DNA from 2 places in the Glycomyces sp. NPDC046736 genome. Region 2 is predicted to be linked to the other one. Evidence: riboswitches for the same ligand, from Rfam matches in the RefSeq annotation. Region 2 holds a riboswitch; the other holds the start of a gene.
The links. Region 2 has a riboswitch for thiamine pyrophosphate ahead of AB0B28_RS00915 (ECF transporter S component). Riboswitches for the same ligand answer to the same signal wherever they lie in the genome.
Positions count from the first base shown of each region.

Region 1: linked by a shared signal. The riboswitch ahead of thiE (thiamine phosphate synthase) and the one ahead of AB0B28_RS00915 (ECF transporter S component) in region 2 are both predicted to bind thiamine pyrophosphate.

Region 1 is NZ_JBEYYO010000007.1:2,920-10,118, forward strand. Features, by position in the region: gene AB0B28_RS09010 (HNH endonuclease family protein) at 2-667, opposite strand; gene AB0B28_RS09015 (hypothetical protein) at 848-1,609, opposite strand; gene AB0B28_RS09020 (hypothetical protein) at 1,649-2,611, opposite strand; gene AB0B28_RS09025 (methyltransferase) at 2,769-3,374, shown strand; gene AB0B28_RS09030 (DnaJ C-terminal domain-containing protein) at 3,429-4,295, shown strand; TPP riboswitch at 4,366-4,476, shown strand; partial or broken gene thiE (thiamine phosphate synthase) at 4,776-5,327, shown strand; gene thiO (glycine oxidase ThiO) at 5,894-6,982, shown strand; gene thiS (sulfur carrier protein ThiS) at 6,979-7,167, shown strand; gene AB0B28_RS09050 (thiazole synthase) at 7,169-7,199, shown strand, end outside.
Region 2 is NZ_JBEYYO010000001.1:195,125-202,323, reverse strand. Features, by position in the region: gene AB0B28_RS00920 (ATP-binding cassette domain-containing protein) at 1-1,215, opposite strand, end outside; gene AB0B28_RS00915 (ECF transporter S component) at 1,219-1,821, opposite strand; TPP riboswitch at 1,859-1,961, opposite strand; gene AB0B28_RS00910 (MGMT family protein) at 2,043-2,393, shown strand; gene AB0B28_RS00905 (DUF1349 domain-containing protein) at 2,400-2,996, opposite strand; gene AB0B28_RS00900 (DEAD/DEAH box helicase) at 3,067-5,175, shown strand; gene AB0B28_RS00895 (SGNH/GDSL hydrolase family protein) at 5,211-5,996, opposite strand; gene AB0B28_RS00890 (SGNH/GDSL hydrolase family protein) at 6,158-6,940, opposite strand; gene AB0B28_RS00885 (hypothetical protein) at 7,092-7,199, shown strand, end outside.

The DNA of each region.
Region 1 (7,199 bases), on a different contig from region 2:
TCTAGCAGTAGCTGTTGAGGTGCGACTGGAGCGCGCTCTTCTCGGCGGAGTCGACGCTCAGGTTGTAGAGCGACTTGACGTGGATCCACGCTTTGACGTAGTCGCAGCGCACGGCGGTGTTGGTCGGCATCCACTCGGCCGGGTCCTTGTCACCCTTGGAGCTGTTGGCCGAGCTCGTGGCGATCCACAGTTGCGGTGAGTTGATGTCGTTGGCGAAGGCCTGGCGCTGCGCGGTGCTCCAGGACCAGGCGCCCGACGCCCACGCTTCCGAAAGGGCCACGACATGGTCGATGGTGGCGTTGGAGACCGTGGTGGTCCACACGTTGTCGAAGTCGGACTGCCAGGACCCGGAGGTCGGCTGGCACCCGTCGGAGGTGACGACGTTGTTGCCGTCGCGCTTGAGCACGTACTGGCGCGCGGTGCAGCCGCCGGAGCCGCTCACGGACCTCCAGTGCGGGAACAGGCTTCGGTCGTAGCTGTCGCCGTGCGATTCGGAGGCCACGGTGAGCCCGTTGAGTTCCGACTGCGCGGTCGAGGTCGAGGGGATGCCGGGGGGCCGGACCGCTTGCGCGGGAGTGGTGTCGACGGCGAGGACGGTGATGATCGCGAGCGCGGCGGCGGCGATGGCGGCCACTGCGCGGCGGGCGGGGAGGGTCCAGGGACGCATGTGCAGCTCCTGAGCAGACTGATGGGAGCCGGGGGTGGCCGGCCGTGGGGGAGTGGCCGCTGAGGATCAGGGTTATCGGCCTTCATCGATGTAAACATGGGATCATCCGTTATGGCAAGGGATGCGGACGATTGTTCACACATACGACATCGGTTGGTTGGCCCTGAATACCCGTTTTATTCAGTCCGCGAGGCGGCCGATGCGGTGAGCGACGGTGGCGGCCACGGCCGCGAGGTCGTCTTCGGTGTGCGGCTCAAGGAGCGAGGCGAGTGCTTCGAGCGAGCCGTGGATCTCCTTGCGGCTCAGGTCTTTCGGGTGCGTGTCCCGCATGCCCGGCGGCGCGGCGGCGTCGGCGTTCTCCACGGTGACGGCACCGAAGGCGGGGAACGGCAGTCCGAGGGTGCGGGCGTGGAGTCGCCACAGGTTGTCGCGCGCGTCGGTGAGTGCTTTGAGCGCGCGCCAAGGATGGTCGCGCAGTGCGTGCCGGGCGGCGTCGCCGATTGCGATCCACGCCAGGAAGGTCCATTCGCGGGCGGTGGCCTCGCCTGCGTCCCACCGCTCGGGGTCGAGCTCGGTGGCGAGCCGGTTCGACTTGTCCACCAACGCGGTCGCCTCGGGCGGAAGCCCGTCGCGCCGCTCCCGGTCGAAGACCACAAGGGAGAGTTGGCGGCCGTCCCGGTACACGACCATGAGGTGGTCGACGCCGCCGAGGTCCTGGACGAGCGTGCCCGCCACAGGCGCGAACGCCTCGGCCGCCTCCCGCGCGGCGGCCAGTCGCCCGGCCGGGTCGTCGACCCCGATCCCGGCGTCCACATCGGAGAGCGCGTCGCCGCCGCCGCGCCCGAGCGACCCGCCGAGCTCGACCCAGTCCACCCAGTCGGTGTCACTCGCCCACTGCCGCAGCGCTTCGGCGATCGCCCACGGGTCGGGTGCGGTGCTCATGCTGGCCTCCCGGTTCGGTGAGCGACCACGTTACCGCTTCTACTGCACGTCGCGCCGGGGCTTGAGCTGGTCCACGAACCACACGTCGACCAGGTCGCCCACGATGGTGCGCACCGGGTCGTCGGCGCTCTCGATGGCCTCGCCGTCGGTGCGCCCGATGACCACGTACATCAGGTAGTGCCCGTAGGTGTTGTAGCCGACCATGGTCGCCGCGCGGCCCAGCTCCTCGGCCGCGCCGTCGGTGCGCAGCGCCGCGAAGCCGCCTTCGAGCCCGGCGTCGATCGCCTCCCGCAGCGCCTCGGCCTCTTCGGCGTCGGCGAGGTTGAGCACGCCCGCCGTGGCGGCGTACTCCCCGTCGGGATTGACCACGGTCGCGCGCACGGTCTGCGTGCAGTCGGCGTCGCCGAGCAGCTCGGCGAGTTCGTCCAGTCCCGCTGCGGCGCAGTCGGTCAGCTCCTCGGCTTCGAGCACCTCGTACGCGCCCGCGGCCCCGGCCGGAGTGAACGAGGCGGCGGCGAACAGCTCCTCGACGGTGATCGGCGCGGCGTCGGTCTCCCTCGCGGCGATTGGGTCCACCACCTCCGGAGCGTCCGAACCCGACTCCACAGGGGACGATGCTTGAGCGTCGCCGGTCTGCTGCGCAGACGGATCGGACTCGCCCTCGCGCAGCACGATGAACGCCCCGGCCGCGCAGGCCGCGGCCACCGCGAGCGCGGAGACCACGGCGAGCGCCACCAGCCACCAGCGGGTGCGGCGGCGGGCGCGCTGGGCGGCGCGGCGGAGCGGACGGGACGCGTGGATGTGCTCCAGGTGCGCCTCCATGTCCTCCTCCGCGCCGCGGTCGATCACGGAAGGCGGCAGTTCCTCGGGGCTGAGCCGGACGGTGGGCGCGCCCGATTGCGCGCGCTCGTCGTACTCCGCCCAGTCGTATCCCGGATCGGTCGGTTCTCGGCGCCCCTGCGTCTGCTGGGGAACGCCGAAGGGAGACGGGCCATGTGCCATAGCTCGCAGCTTAGACCCGCGGCGGGGTGAAACCCGGAAAGGTTCCCTCGGGAGAAGGACCGCGATGAGCGAACTTCATCTTCGCGGGTGAAGACGCGTGCGTCTCTCCGCGCCGGTCCGGCCGCCCCGCCCGGGCGCGACGCGCGACAATGGGGGCGTGTCTGAGCAGCCGGAGCACTATTTCAGCGAGCAGCCCGCCGTGGACGACCGCGAGCGGACCATCGAGTTCACCCTCGACGGCGTCACCCACGAGCTGACGACCTCCACAGGCGTCTTCTCCGGCAGCCGCCTCGACCCCGGCACGAGCGTGCTCCTCAACAAGGTCGTCCCTCCCGACACGCCCGGCACCTTCCTCGACCTGGGCTGCGGCTACGGCCCCATCAGCACCGTCCTGGCCCAGCGCGCCGACGCCGAGGTCTGGGCCGTCGACGTCAACCGCCGCGCCCTCGACCTGACCCGCCGCAACACCGAGAAGGTCCCCGGGACCGTGCACGTCGCCGTCCCCGAGGAGGTCCCCGCCGAGGTCCGCTTCGACGAGATCTGGTCCAACCCGCCCATCAAGATCGGCAAGCCCGCCCTCCACGAACTCCTCGCCACCTGGCTCCCGCGCCTCAGCGACGAGGGCGTGGCCTGGCTCGTCGTCTCCAAGCACCTCGGCGCCGACTCCCTGGCGCGCTGGCTGGCCGAGCGCGGCTGGACCGTCGACAAGCACGCCAGCGCGAACGGCTACCGGGTCCTGCGCGTGGACCGCTCGGAGCAGTAGCGTCGGGGGTCTGGCCTACGATGGGGTGGCTCCCGAGCGACCCCGGAGGACCCCATGCCCCGTGACGAGGCTCCCAGCGGCGCCGTCGACCTGCCCCTGACGCTCACCCAGATCGCTTACGGCGGCAAGGCGACCGTGAACGTGGCCGCGCCGGGCCCCTGCGTCAACTGCGAGGGCTCGGGCCGCGAGGACGGGCAGTGGTGCAACTACTGCGACGGGTCGGGCTCGATGGTCGTCGAACGCGACGTCACGGTGCGGATCAAGCCCGGCCTGGCCGACGGCGACACGGTGATGCTCCCCGCCGAAGGCGCCGACGGCGTGATCGCGATCGTGCGCGAGACCCCGCACCCCGTCTTCACCCGCGACGGCGCCGACCTGCACACGGTGCTCGACGTCGAACCCGAAGTGCTCGAAGACGGCGACATCCTCGACATCGAGACGCTCGGCGGCGAGGCCGAACTCCGCGTCCCGGCGGGCACCGCCGACGGCGCCGAACTGCGCCTGACCGGCGAGGGCATGCCCGGCCCCGACGGCCGCGGCGACCTCATCGTCGAACTGCGCGAACTGGCCGCCCCGCCGCCCGAGGAGGTCCGCGAGGCGCGGCGCATCGGCTCGGGCCGGGCGATCGCGGGCGCGGCGGCCGTACTGGCCGGGCTCATCACGATGCTGGTCGCGATCGGGATGCGGGCGAACACCGAGATCTGCACGCCCAGTGAGGAAGTGCGGTGCGTCGTGGTCGTCAACGGGGTCGCCAGGGGCGAGGCCACCCCCGGAGAGCAACGCGACAGGGCCGACCTCACGATGTTCCTCGTCCTGGTTCCGGGCGCGGTGGTCTTCGGCTTCGGAATGCATTCGCTCGCAACGGGTCTGAGGCGCATGGGCGAACACCGGGCCGAGGCGGGCCAGCGGCGCGCGCCCTGACCGAAGTGTCCGGATGCTGACACCGACTTGTCACGGAACGCCGCGATGACGTAACGTGGCCGCCAGAAACGAATACGCCCACGGGAGTCCGATGCATCGGGCTGAGAGGGGACTTGGTAGTCCCGACCGTCGAACCTGATCCAGATCATGCTGGCGCAGGGAGAAGGAGCCATGCACGCATTCAGTCTGCCTCGACTTCACGTCATCACCGACACCCGCCGCCCCAGCGGCTTCGGTACCTCCCAGTCGGGGCGCGACCCCCACCCAGAAGCTCTCCCCGGCCCTGCCGCACTCACGGAAGCGACATTCGACCGGACGGTCGACTCGCGCGGCGGCGACCCGGCCGCTTCCCTTGGCCGCGAACCGATCACGGGAACGCCTCCCGGCCGCGACCCGTCGACCGCCGCCTCGACCGGCCGAGCCCCGCTCGCGGCAACGTCGCCCGCATCGCCGGTCGCCGCCCCTCGCCGCGACCCCCTCGTGGTCGCCGAGGCCGCGCTGGCGGCGGGGGCCCGGCTGATCCAGGTCCGCCCCGAGGACCATTACGACGACCGCGAGGCCCACGACCTCGCCGCCGAACTCATGGCGCTCTGCGAGCGGTACGGCGCGACCTGCCTGGTCAACGACCGCGTCCACGTCGCCCAAGCCGTCGGCGCGCACGGCGTCCACCTCGGCGCCCGAGACCTCCCGATCGACGCCGCCCGCCGCATCCTCGCGCCCGGCGCGATCATCGGCGGCACCTGCCGCGAACCGGAGGCGGCCCGAGCCGCCCGCCGAGCCGGAGCCACCTATCTCGGCGTCGGCCCGGTCTGGGCCACCACCACGAAAACCGGCCTCCCCGCACCGATCGGCCTCGAAGGCCTCGCCGCGGTCTGCGCCGCGGTCGACCTCCCGGTGATCGCGATCGGCGGCATCACCGCATCCCGAGCAGCCGAATGCCGCGCGGCCGGGGCCCACGGCGTAGCGGTGGTCGGAGCGATAGCGGCCGCCGAGGACCCAGCAGCCGCAACGGCCGAACTCCTCGCGGCACTGGACGAAACCCCGAAGTTCCGCACCGGTCCCCGCCGCACTGTCACGCGCACCCCGGCCCGCCCCAACCCGGCCGCGCCGAACCCCGCGCAATCGCCTGCACCTCAGGCCGACACTGAACCCAGCAACCCGACTTCGACCCCGACCACGCTCCGGCGCGAATCGACCGCCGCCGCCGCCGCCGCCGTCACCACCGACCGCGCAGCACTCGATCGGCCCACCGATCCCTCCCACACGCAACCGCTTGCGCCCCAAGGCGACACCGATCCCGGCGACGCAGCGTCGGCCCCGACCGCGCTCCGGTGCGAATCGACCGCCGCCGCCGTCACCACCGACCGCGCAGCACTCGATCGGCCCACCGAGCCCTCCCACACGCAACCGCTTGCGCCCCAAGGCGACACCGATCCCGGCGACGCAGCGTCGGCCTCGACCGCGCTCCGGCCCGAATCCACCACCGAGACCGGCGCTGAATCCGCAACGCTCGACCGCCCCGCTGCATCGCACCCACCGCAACCGCCCGCCGCACCGACCGACGCCGCCATCGGCCACCGACATGCGGGTGAGGGCCGATGACCCGCGTCGCCGTCATCGGGGCCGGGTCCATCGGGCTCGCCATCGCGTGGCGAGCCGCCCACGCCGGGGCCGCGGTCGTCGTGCACGACCCCGCGCCCGGCTCAGGCGCGTCGCGCGTCGCCGCGGGCATGATCGCTCCCGCCACCGAGACCCACTACGGCGAACAGGCGCTGGCCCCGCTCATGGCCGCCTCCGCCGACGCCTGGCCCGCGTTCGCCGCCGACCTCGAACAGGCCACCGGCCTCGACGTCGGCTTCTGCGACGTGCCCACCCTCGTCGTCGGCCTCGACGACGCCGACCGCGCCGAAGTCGAGCACCAAGCCGACCTCTACCGCGCCACAGACCGCACCGTCGACACCCTCACCCCAAGGGCCGCAAGACAAACCGAACCGCTGCTCAGCCATCGCGTCCGCGGCGGCCTCCTCGCCCCCGGCGACCGCGCCGTCGATCCTCGGGTCGTCCACAAAGCACTGATCATCGCCGCCGAGCATGCGGGCGTTCAGTTCCACACCGCCCCCGTCACCGACACCACCGCGCTCGACGCCGACCAGACCGTCATCGCCGGCGGTTGCGGTTCCGCCGCACTCGAACCCTGGCGCCTGTCGGTCCGGCCCGTGCGCGGCGTCGTCCTCCGCCTCCGGGCCGAAGGCCAAGCCGTACCCCGAACCACCGTGCGCGGCTTCGTGAAAGGCCACCCGATCTACATCGTCACCCGATCCGACGGCGAGATCGTCATCGGCGCGACCAGCGACGAACGCGGCTTCGACACCCGAACCGCCACTGCCGGAGCCGTCCACGACCTCCTGCGCCACGCCATCGAACTCGTCCCCGAGATCGCCGAATACCACCTCGACGAAGTCAGCGTCGGCTTCCGCCCCGCCACCCCCGACAACCTGCCCCTCCTCGGCCGCCTCGATGCGCGCACCATCGCCGCGACCGGCCACTACCGCAACGGCATCGCCCTCATCCCCGCCACCGCCACCGCCGTGGCGGCCCTCATCGCAGGCGAGGACCCGGACGCCCTGCGCCCGTTCGACCCCCACCGCTTCACCCCCGGCCGCACCGTCAAGGAGTCGCACCAGTGAACATCCACCTCAACGGCCGCCCCGGCGACGCCGCGACCGTCGCCGAAGCCGTCGCCGCCGTGACCGAAGCGCCCCGCGGCATCGCCGTCGCCCTCAACGGCGAAGTCGTCCCACGATCCGAATGGGACCGTCCACTTCAGGACGGCGACACCGTCGAAGTCCTCACCGCCACACAAGGAGGCTGACATGCACCACACCGACGGGCTCCGCATCGCCG
Region 2 (7,199 bases):
CGAGAGCCTGCGGGCCTCGCCGCCGGAGAGCGTGTGGGGGTTCGCGAGGGCCAAGGGTGCCAATCGGAGTCGTTCGAGGAGTTCGTCCACTCGGGCCTCGATGCGGGCCTTGGGCCACCCGGCCTGACGGGGGCCGAAGGCGAGTTCGTCGCTCACGGTGGCGGTCACGAACTGGTGCTCGGGGTCTTGGAAGACCGTGCCGACGCGCGCGGCGAGGCGGCGCGCGGGGAGCTTGTGGAGCGGGCGCGATTCGCCGGGGACCGCGGCCCGGCCGCGGGTGGGTCGTTCGAGGCCGCCCGCCAGGAGCGCGAGCGTGGACTTCCCCGAGCCGTTGGGGCCGGTGACGGCGAGCAGTTCGCCTTGGCGCAGTTCGAAGGAGACGCCGTCGAGCGCGGGCCGGTCGGCTCCGGGGTGGACCAGTGCCAGGTCGTGGGCGCTGAGGGCGAGGTCGCCCGCCGCGCGGGCGGGCCGGGTCGGCAGCGGTGCGCCCGGGACCCAGACGCCTTGGGCCGCAAGGGTCTCGCCGTGCTCGGCGAGGACTTTCGCGGCGGGCCCGTCGGCCAGGAGCGCGCCGCCGGGGCCGAGGGCGATCACGCGGTCGACGAGGTTGAGGATGTCGGCCACGCGGTGCTCGACGACGATCATGGTGGCTTCGGTGTCGGCCAGCGCCGACCGGAGCGCGTCGCGGATGTGCTGCGCGCCTTCGGGGTCGAGGTTCGCGGTGGGTTCGTCGAGGAGGATCAGGTCGGGCCTGCGGGCCAGCACCCCCGCGAGGGCGAGGCGCTGCTGCTCGCCGCCGGAGAGGGCGTGCGTGTCGCGTTCGGGCCCGTAGGGGAAGCGGACCGAGTCGAGGGCGCGGTGCACGGCGGGCCAGATTCGACCGGCCGGGACGGCCTGGTTCTCCAGGCCGAAGGCCACGTCGTCGCCGCTGCGGGCCATGACGAGCTGCGTCTCGGGGTCTTGGAACAGGATGCCGACGCGTTCGCGCTGGTCGGCGGCGGGCTTGCCGTCGAGGAGGACTTCGCCGTCCTGTTCACCGGAGTCGCCGGTGAGGAGCCCGGCGAGCGCGGCGAGCAGGGTGGACTTGCCCGACCCCGAGGGGCCGAGCAGGAGCACCCGCTCGCCGGGCTCGACGCGCAGGTCGACGTCCGAGACGGCCTTGGCCCTTCGCCCGGCGTGGCGCCAGGCGAAGCCGCGGAACTCGACCGGGATCATCGGTCAGATCCGGGCCCGTTCGCGCCCGGCGGGGAACCGGTCGAGGACCCCGGTGGGGGCCATGGCCTTGACGAGGGCCTTGGAGCCGAGACCGGCGACGAGCGCGCCGGAGAGGAGGGCGAGCACGAAGTAGGGGACCTTGAACTCCCACAGCCCGGTGTCGGGGTAGGAGTTGCGCAAGTCGAAGAGCGCGAGGGCGACGGCCGAGAGCGCGCCGCCGAGGAGCGCGACCGCGGTGTTCCAGCGGCGGTAGCGGGTGGCGGCGAACGCGAGTTCGCCGCCGAGGCCCTGGAGGAGGCCCTGGTAGATCACGGCGACGCCCCAGTACGCGCCGAGGAGCGCCGAGACGGTGGCGGCGAGGCCTTCGGTGAAGAGTCCGGCTCCGGCGCGGCGGACGATGAGCGGGGCGAGCACGGCGGGGATGAGCCACACGCCGTTGAGGACCGACTTCAGGGGCGGGTAGAACAGGAGGGCCGGTTCGAGTCCGGCCCAGACGAACCCCCAGGCCCAGAACACGACGCCGAAGGCGACGGCGAGGACGGCGCAGGTGAGGATGTCGACGGTGCGCCAGCGGCCGGGGGCGGCGAGGGCGGTGCTGTCGGGCATGGGCATGCCTTTCGTGGAAAAAGGGACACGACGCGACAGCGGTCGACGAACGACTTCCTACGCCGGTATTACCCGGATCAGGTGTGAGGGTCTGCGGTCGGTTCCGCACTCTCAGCCAATCGGCTCCCCTGTCAGCTTCGACGTTAACACCACGCGGTGCGCCGGTAGCGTGTGCGCGGCCTCGCGGTGACGGCCCGCGCGGCGGGCCGTAGATTGCCGGGATGACCACTGAAGCGGATTGGGATCTGGTGCGGCGGGTCGTGGCGGCGCTGCCGGAGGGGACCTGGACCTCGTACGGGGACCTGGCGGAGCTGATCGGGACGGGACCGCGGCAGGTGGGCGCGTTCATGAAGGACGGCGATGTGCAGCGGGCCTATCGGGTGCTCACCGCGGGCGGCACGGTCTCTGAGGGTTTCCGCTGGTCGGACGGGCGCAGCGGACGGGACGTGCCGGAGCTTTTGCGTGAGGACGGCGTGACGGTGTCCGCGAAGGGCCGCGCGGACCGGTCGCAGCGGATGTCGGTGTACGACTTGAAGCTCTTGGCGAACGAGCTCGAACAGGACGAGGCCTGACCGGTCTCAGTGCAGGTCGGCGTCCGGGGCGGTGTGCTTCCAGGACGTGAACTCGACCGCCAGCCCGGGCCGCGACGGCGCGCAGCAGTACGGGCCGGCCTGGACCTCGGCCTCGGGGTCGAGCGGCGCGAGGCGCACCAGCCGCCACGGCTCCTCCCCCGCGCGGGCGCGGACTGCGACCGCGTCCCTCAGGCGCGTGGCCCGGACGGTGACTTCGAGTCCGGCCCACTCGGGGACCGGCGCGGTGGACCAGTCGGACTTCACGTCGGTGACCACGGCCCCGATCTGGAGCGCGCCGTCGGCGTACTCGACGCCGGTCTTGATCCAATGCTCGGCGTCGGCGCGGATCATGATCCCGGCCTGGTCGAACTGCCGGTCGTACCCGGCGATGAAGCTCACCTCGACCGCGCGCGTGCCGTCCCAGGCCTCCAGGAGCGCGTGCTCGTCGTCGTGGACGAACCCGTAGCCGGTGTGCCGCCACGCGTCCGAGCCTTCGACGGCGGTGACCAGGAGGTGCCCGTCGTCGGTCTCTTCGGCCGAGACCGGCAGCGCCGTCCACGCGCCGGACTTCCACGGAATGTCGATCGGTGCCTCGATGTCCATCGGCCCGAGCCTAGTCGGACTCGCTGCCGCCGTTCAAGGGCTTGACGCACCCATGGGGTAGAAACGGGGCATGGCAGGAATCGGCACGGACACGCTCAGGGACGAGGCGGAGGCGCTGCTGCGCGCCCTCGCCGGGGAACACGCCAGACTGCGCGAGGACCAGTGGCGCGCGATCGAGGCGCTGTGCTCGGGCGGCGAGGACGGCAGGCGGGTGCTCCTGGTGCAGCGCACCGGGTTCGGCAAGTCCGCGGTGTACTTCACCGCGACCTCGCTACTGCGCCGCCGCGGCGCCGGGCCCACCGTGATCGTCTCGCCGCTGCTCGCTCTGATGCGCAACCAGATCGAGGCGGCCCAGCGCGCCGGGGTGCGCGCCCGCACGATCAACTCGGCCAACCCCGAGGACTGGGACCAGATCGCCGAGGCCATCGCCGAGGACGCGGTGGACGTGCTGCTCATCAGCCCCGAGCGGCTCAACAACCCCGCGTTCCGCGACTACCAGCTCCCCAAGCTTGCCGCCGGGTGCGGGATGCTCGTGGTCGACGAGGCCCACTGCATCTCCGACTGGGGCCACGACTTCCGGCCCGACTACCGGCGCATCGCCACCTTCATCGAGGACCTCCCTCGCAGCGTCCCGGTGCTGGCCACCACCGCCACCGCGAACGAGCGGGTCTCCGGCGACATCGCCGAGCAGCTCGACCGGCCCGGCGAGTCCACGCTCGTGCTGCGCGGCAGCCTCGACCGCGAGTCGCTGCGGCTCTCGGTGGTCGACCTGCCCGACAACGCCCACCGGCTGGCCTGGCTCGACGAGCAGCTGCCGCGCATGACCGGGTCGGGCATCGTCTACACGCTCACCGTGGCCGCCGCCGAAGAGGTCAGCGACTACCTGGCCGGCAGGGGCCACGCCGTCGCGTCCTACACCGGCCGCACCGACAACGCCGAGCGCCTCGCACGCGAGGAGGAGCTGCTCGACAACCGCCTCAAGGCCCTCGTCGCCACCAGCGCGCTCGGCATGGGCTTCGACAAGCCCGACCTGGGGTTCGTGGTCCACCTCGGCGCGCCCTCGTCGCCGGTCGCGTACTACCAGCAGATCGGCCGCGCCGGGCGCGCGACCGACCGCGCCGAGGTGGTGCTGCTGCCCGGCAGCGAGGACCGGGCGATCTGGGACTACTTCGGGTCGCTGTCCTTCCCCGCCGAGGACGCGGTGCGCCGCACCCTGGACGTGCTCGGGGCCGAAGGCCGGGCGCTGTCGACGGCCGCGCTGGAGCCGCTGGTCGACCTGCGCCGCACCAGGCTCGACATGATGCTGAAGGTCCTCGACGTGGACGGCGCGGTCCGCCGCGTCAAAGGCGGCTGGGAGTCCACCGGCGCGGCCTGGCACTACGACGCCGAACGGTACGCGAAGGTGGCGGCCGCCAGGAGGCACGAGCAGCAGCGGATGCTCGCCTACGAGGCCACCGACCGGTGCCGCCTGGAGTTCCTGCGCACCGAACTGGACGACGCCGAGGCGGCCGCGTGCGGGCGCTGCGACAACTGCACCGGCACCCGCACCGAGGCCGGGGTCGGGGCCGAAGCGGCGGAGGGCGCGGCCGCGGCACTGTCGAAACCGGGCGTGGCCGTCGAGGTCAAGCGCATGTGGCCCACCGGGATGCAGGCCGTGGGCATCGACCTGAAGGGGAAGATCCCAGCCGACGCGAGCGCCGAGCCGGGCCGGGCCCTCGCGCGGCTGTCCGACATCGGCTGGGGCGGCCCGCTGCGGGCGCTGCTGGCCGACGGGATCGACCGCGAGGTACCCGAGGACGTGTTCGGCGCGGTGGTCAAGGTCCTCGCGTCCTGGGACTGGACCGAGCGGCCCGCGGCGGTGGTGTCGATGGGGTCGCTCTCGCGCCCGCGCCTGGTCGACGGCCTGGCCGAGCGAATCGCGCGACTCGGGCGAATGGAGTACCTGGGGGCGCTGGGCCGCTCCCCAGAGGCGGTGTCCGGTGCCCACCGGGCGAACAGCGCGCAGCGGTTGCGGCAGGTGCTCGACGCGTTCACCGTGGACTTCCCGGTGCCCGCGTCGAGTGTGCTGCTGGTGGACGACGTGCGCGACAGCGGATGGTCGATGACGGTGGCGGCCATGCGGTTGCGCCGCGCGGGCGCCTCGGCGGTGTACCCGCTGGCGCTGGCGTTGCAGGCGTGACACGGCCCGGGCACTCGGTGCCCGGGCCGCACGTGTCACAGTGCCGCGAGCAGAGCCGGGAAGTAGCCCTGGGAGTGGCCGGTGACGTTGGGGTGGTACGGGATCTCCAGCACGGTGAAGCCGTGCAGCCACGGCTGCGGGGAGCAGATCTCGTGGCCGGAGAACTCGTCCCGCACGTCCACATAGGTGAACCCGTGCGCTCCCGCGGCGTTGGCGATGACCGCCGAGAGCAGGTCCGCGCCGTTGTTCATGCGCTGCTGCTCGGCGATGCTGATCAGACCGAGGGCGTCGCAGTGGTTGGTGGCGGCGAACAGGCGCGGGTAGCCGGTCACGTAGACCTCGGCATTGGGCGCCCGCTCGGCGATCTCGGCGTAGACCGCGTCGAGCTTGGCGGGCAGTTCCTGGGTGGCCTTGCGCTCGGCCTCGTCGATCGCCGGGTTGCAGTTTTTGAACGGCGTGATGCAGGCGATCACCGCACTGGTCCAGCCGACGTCGTTGCCGCCGATGCCGATCGTGACCAGGTCGGTGTCCTCGTCGAGGGCGTCGAGCTGGTCGGCGAGGACGTCGGCGGTGGTCGCCCCGCCGCACGCGGCGAAGGTGAGGTCGGCGTCGAGTTCGGCCGCGAGCAGCCACGGATGGGAGTTCTTGGACCGCTGGCACAGCAGGTCCATGTACGGCCCGGCGCCTGAGCCGGAACTGTACGAGTCGCCCAGGGCGACATAGTCGATGGTCTCGGGTTCGGCTTGGGCGGCGGTGGGGACGAGGAGGAGGGCGGCGAGGCCTGCTACGGCGGCGGCCAGCATTCGGGTGGGTCGGCGCATGGGGGGAGTTCCTTCGCGAGTCGACGTTGACTTGCCCAATATTGTGACTCGCCGGTAACTTGCGGGGAACCCTCAAACGGTAACAAATCTATAATTTTACATATCTCATTCTAAATTGATCTTGTCGCGGCCCCTGAGCGCTCCACTCCCCCGGCGCGGCACTAGAACTCGGCGGCGATCACCGGGAGGTAGCCGCTCGCGTGCCCGAGCGCGTTCGGGTGGTAGGACTCGACCGCCGGATAGCGCAGTCCGTGCACATAGGGCACGTCGTCGCAGATCGCATGACCCGCGAACGCGTCCCGCACGTCCACATAGGTGAACCCGTGCGCTGCGGCGGCCGCGTCGACGGTCTCGGCGAGGAGGTCGGCCGCCGCGTTCATGCGGCGCTGCTCGGCGACCGTGATCTGCCCGAACGCGTCGCACGTCCCCGATTCGTCGAACAGGCGCGGGTAACCGAGCACGAACACCTCGGCGTTCGGGGCGTGCCGCCGGATCGCGCCGTAGACGCCGTCGAGCAGGCCCGGCAGCTCGTCGCGGACGCGCGTTTCAGCGGCCTCGATGTCACCTTGGCAGTCCACCAAGGGCGTGATGCAGGCCCGGATCGCCTCGGCCCATCCGATGTCGTTGCCGCCGATGGTGACCGTGACCAGATTGGTGCCCGCGTCGAGGCCGCCGAGCTGCTCGGCGAGCAGGTCTTCGACCGTCGCGCCCGAGCAGGCCGCGAAGACGAGCTCCGCGCCGAGCCCGCTGGCGAGGAGCTTCGGGTAGGCCAGGTTCGAACGCAGGCAGTCGTCATCGGCGTAGCTGCCCGCGCCGGTGCCCGAGGAGTACGAGTCGCCCAGCGCGGCGTACTCGATCGAGGCGGGCGCGGCGTGGGCGAGGGCGGGGAGGGCGAGGACCGCGGTGGCGGCCAGGGCGGCCGCGGCGAGGCGGGCAGGGATCATGCGGGCTCCGTTCCGAGTCGGTACGAGGAGGAACTTTAAGGCCCGGACGGACAGTCGAGAGGAGAAAACGGATGAAAACGTGCACGGCCGCCGTTTCGACCCGCCGCGGGAAACCGGTGCCGCGGTGCGCACGCTCGCTTAAGCTCGATCCATGGGTGAGACCGCGCCGCGCCGCCAGACCATGTCCGACCAGGCCCTGATCGAGGGCACCGGAGCGGACTGGAAGACCTGGCTCGAACTGCTCGACGAGCGCGGGGCC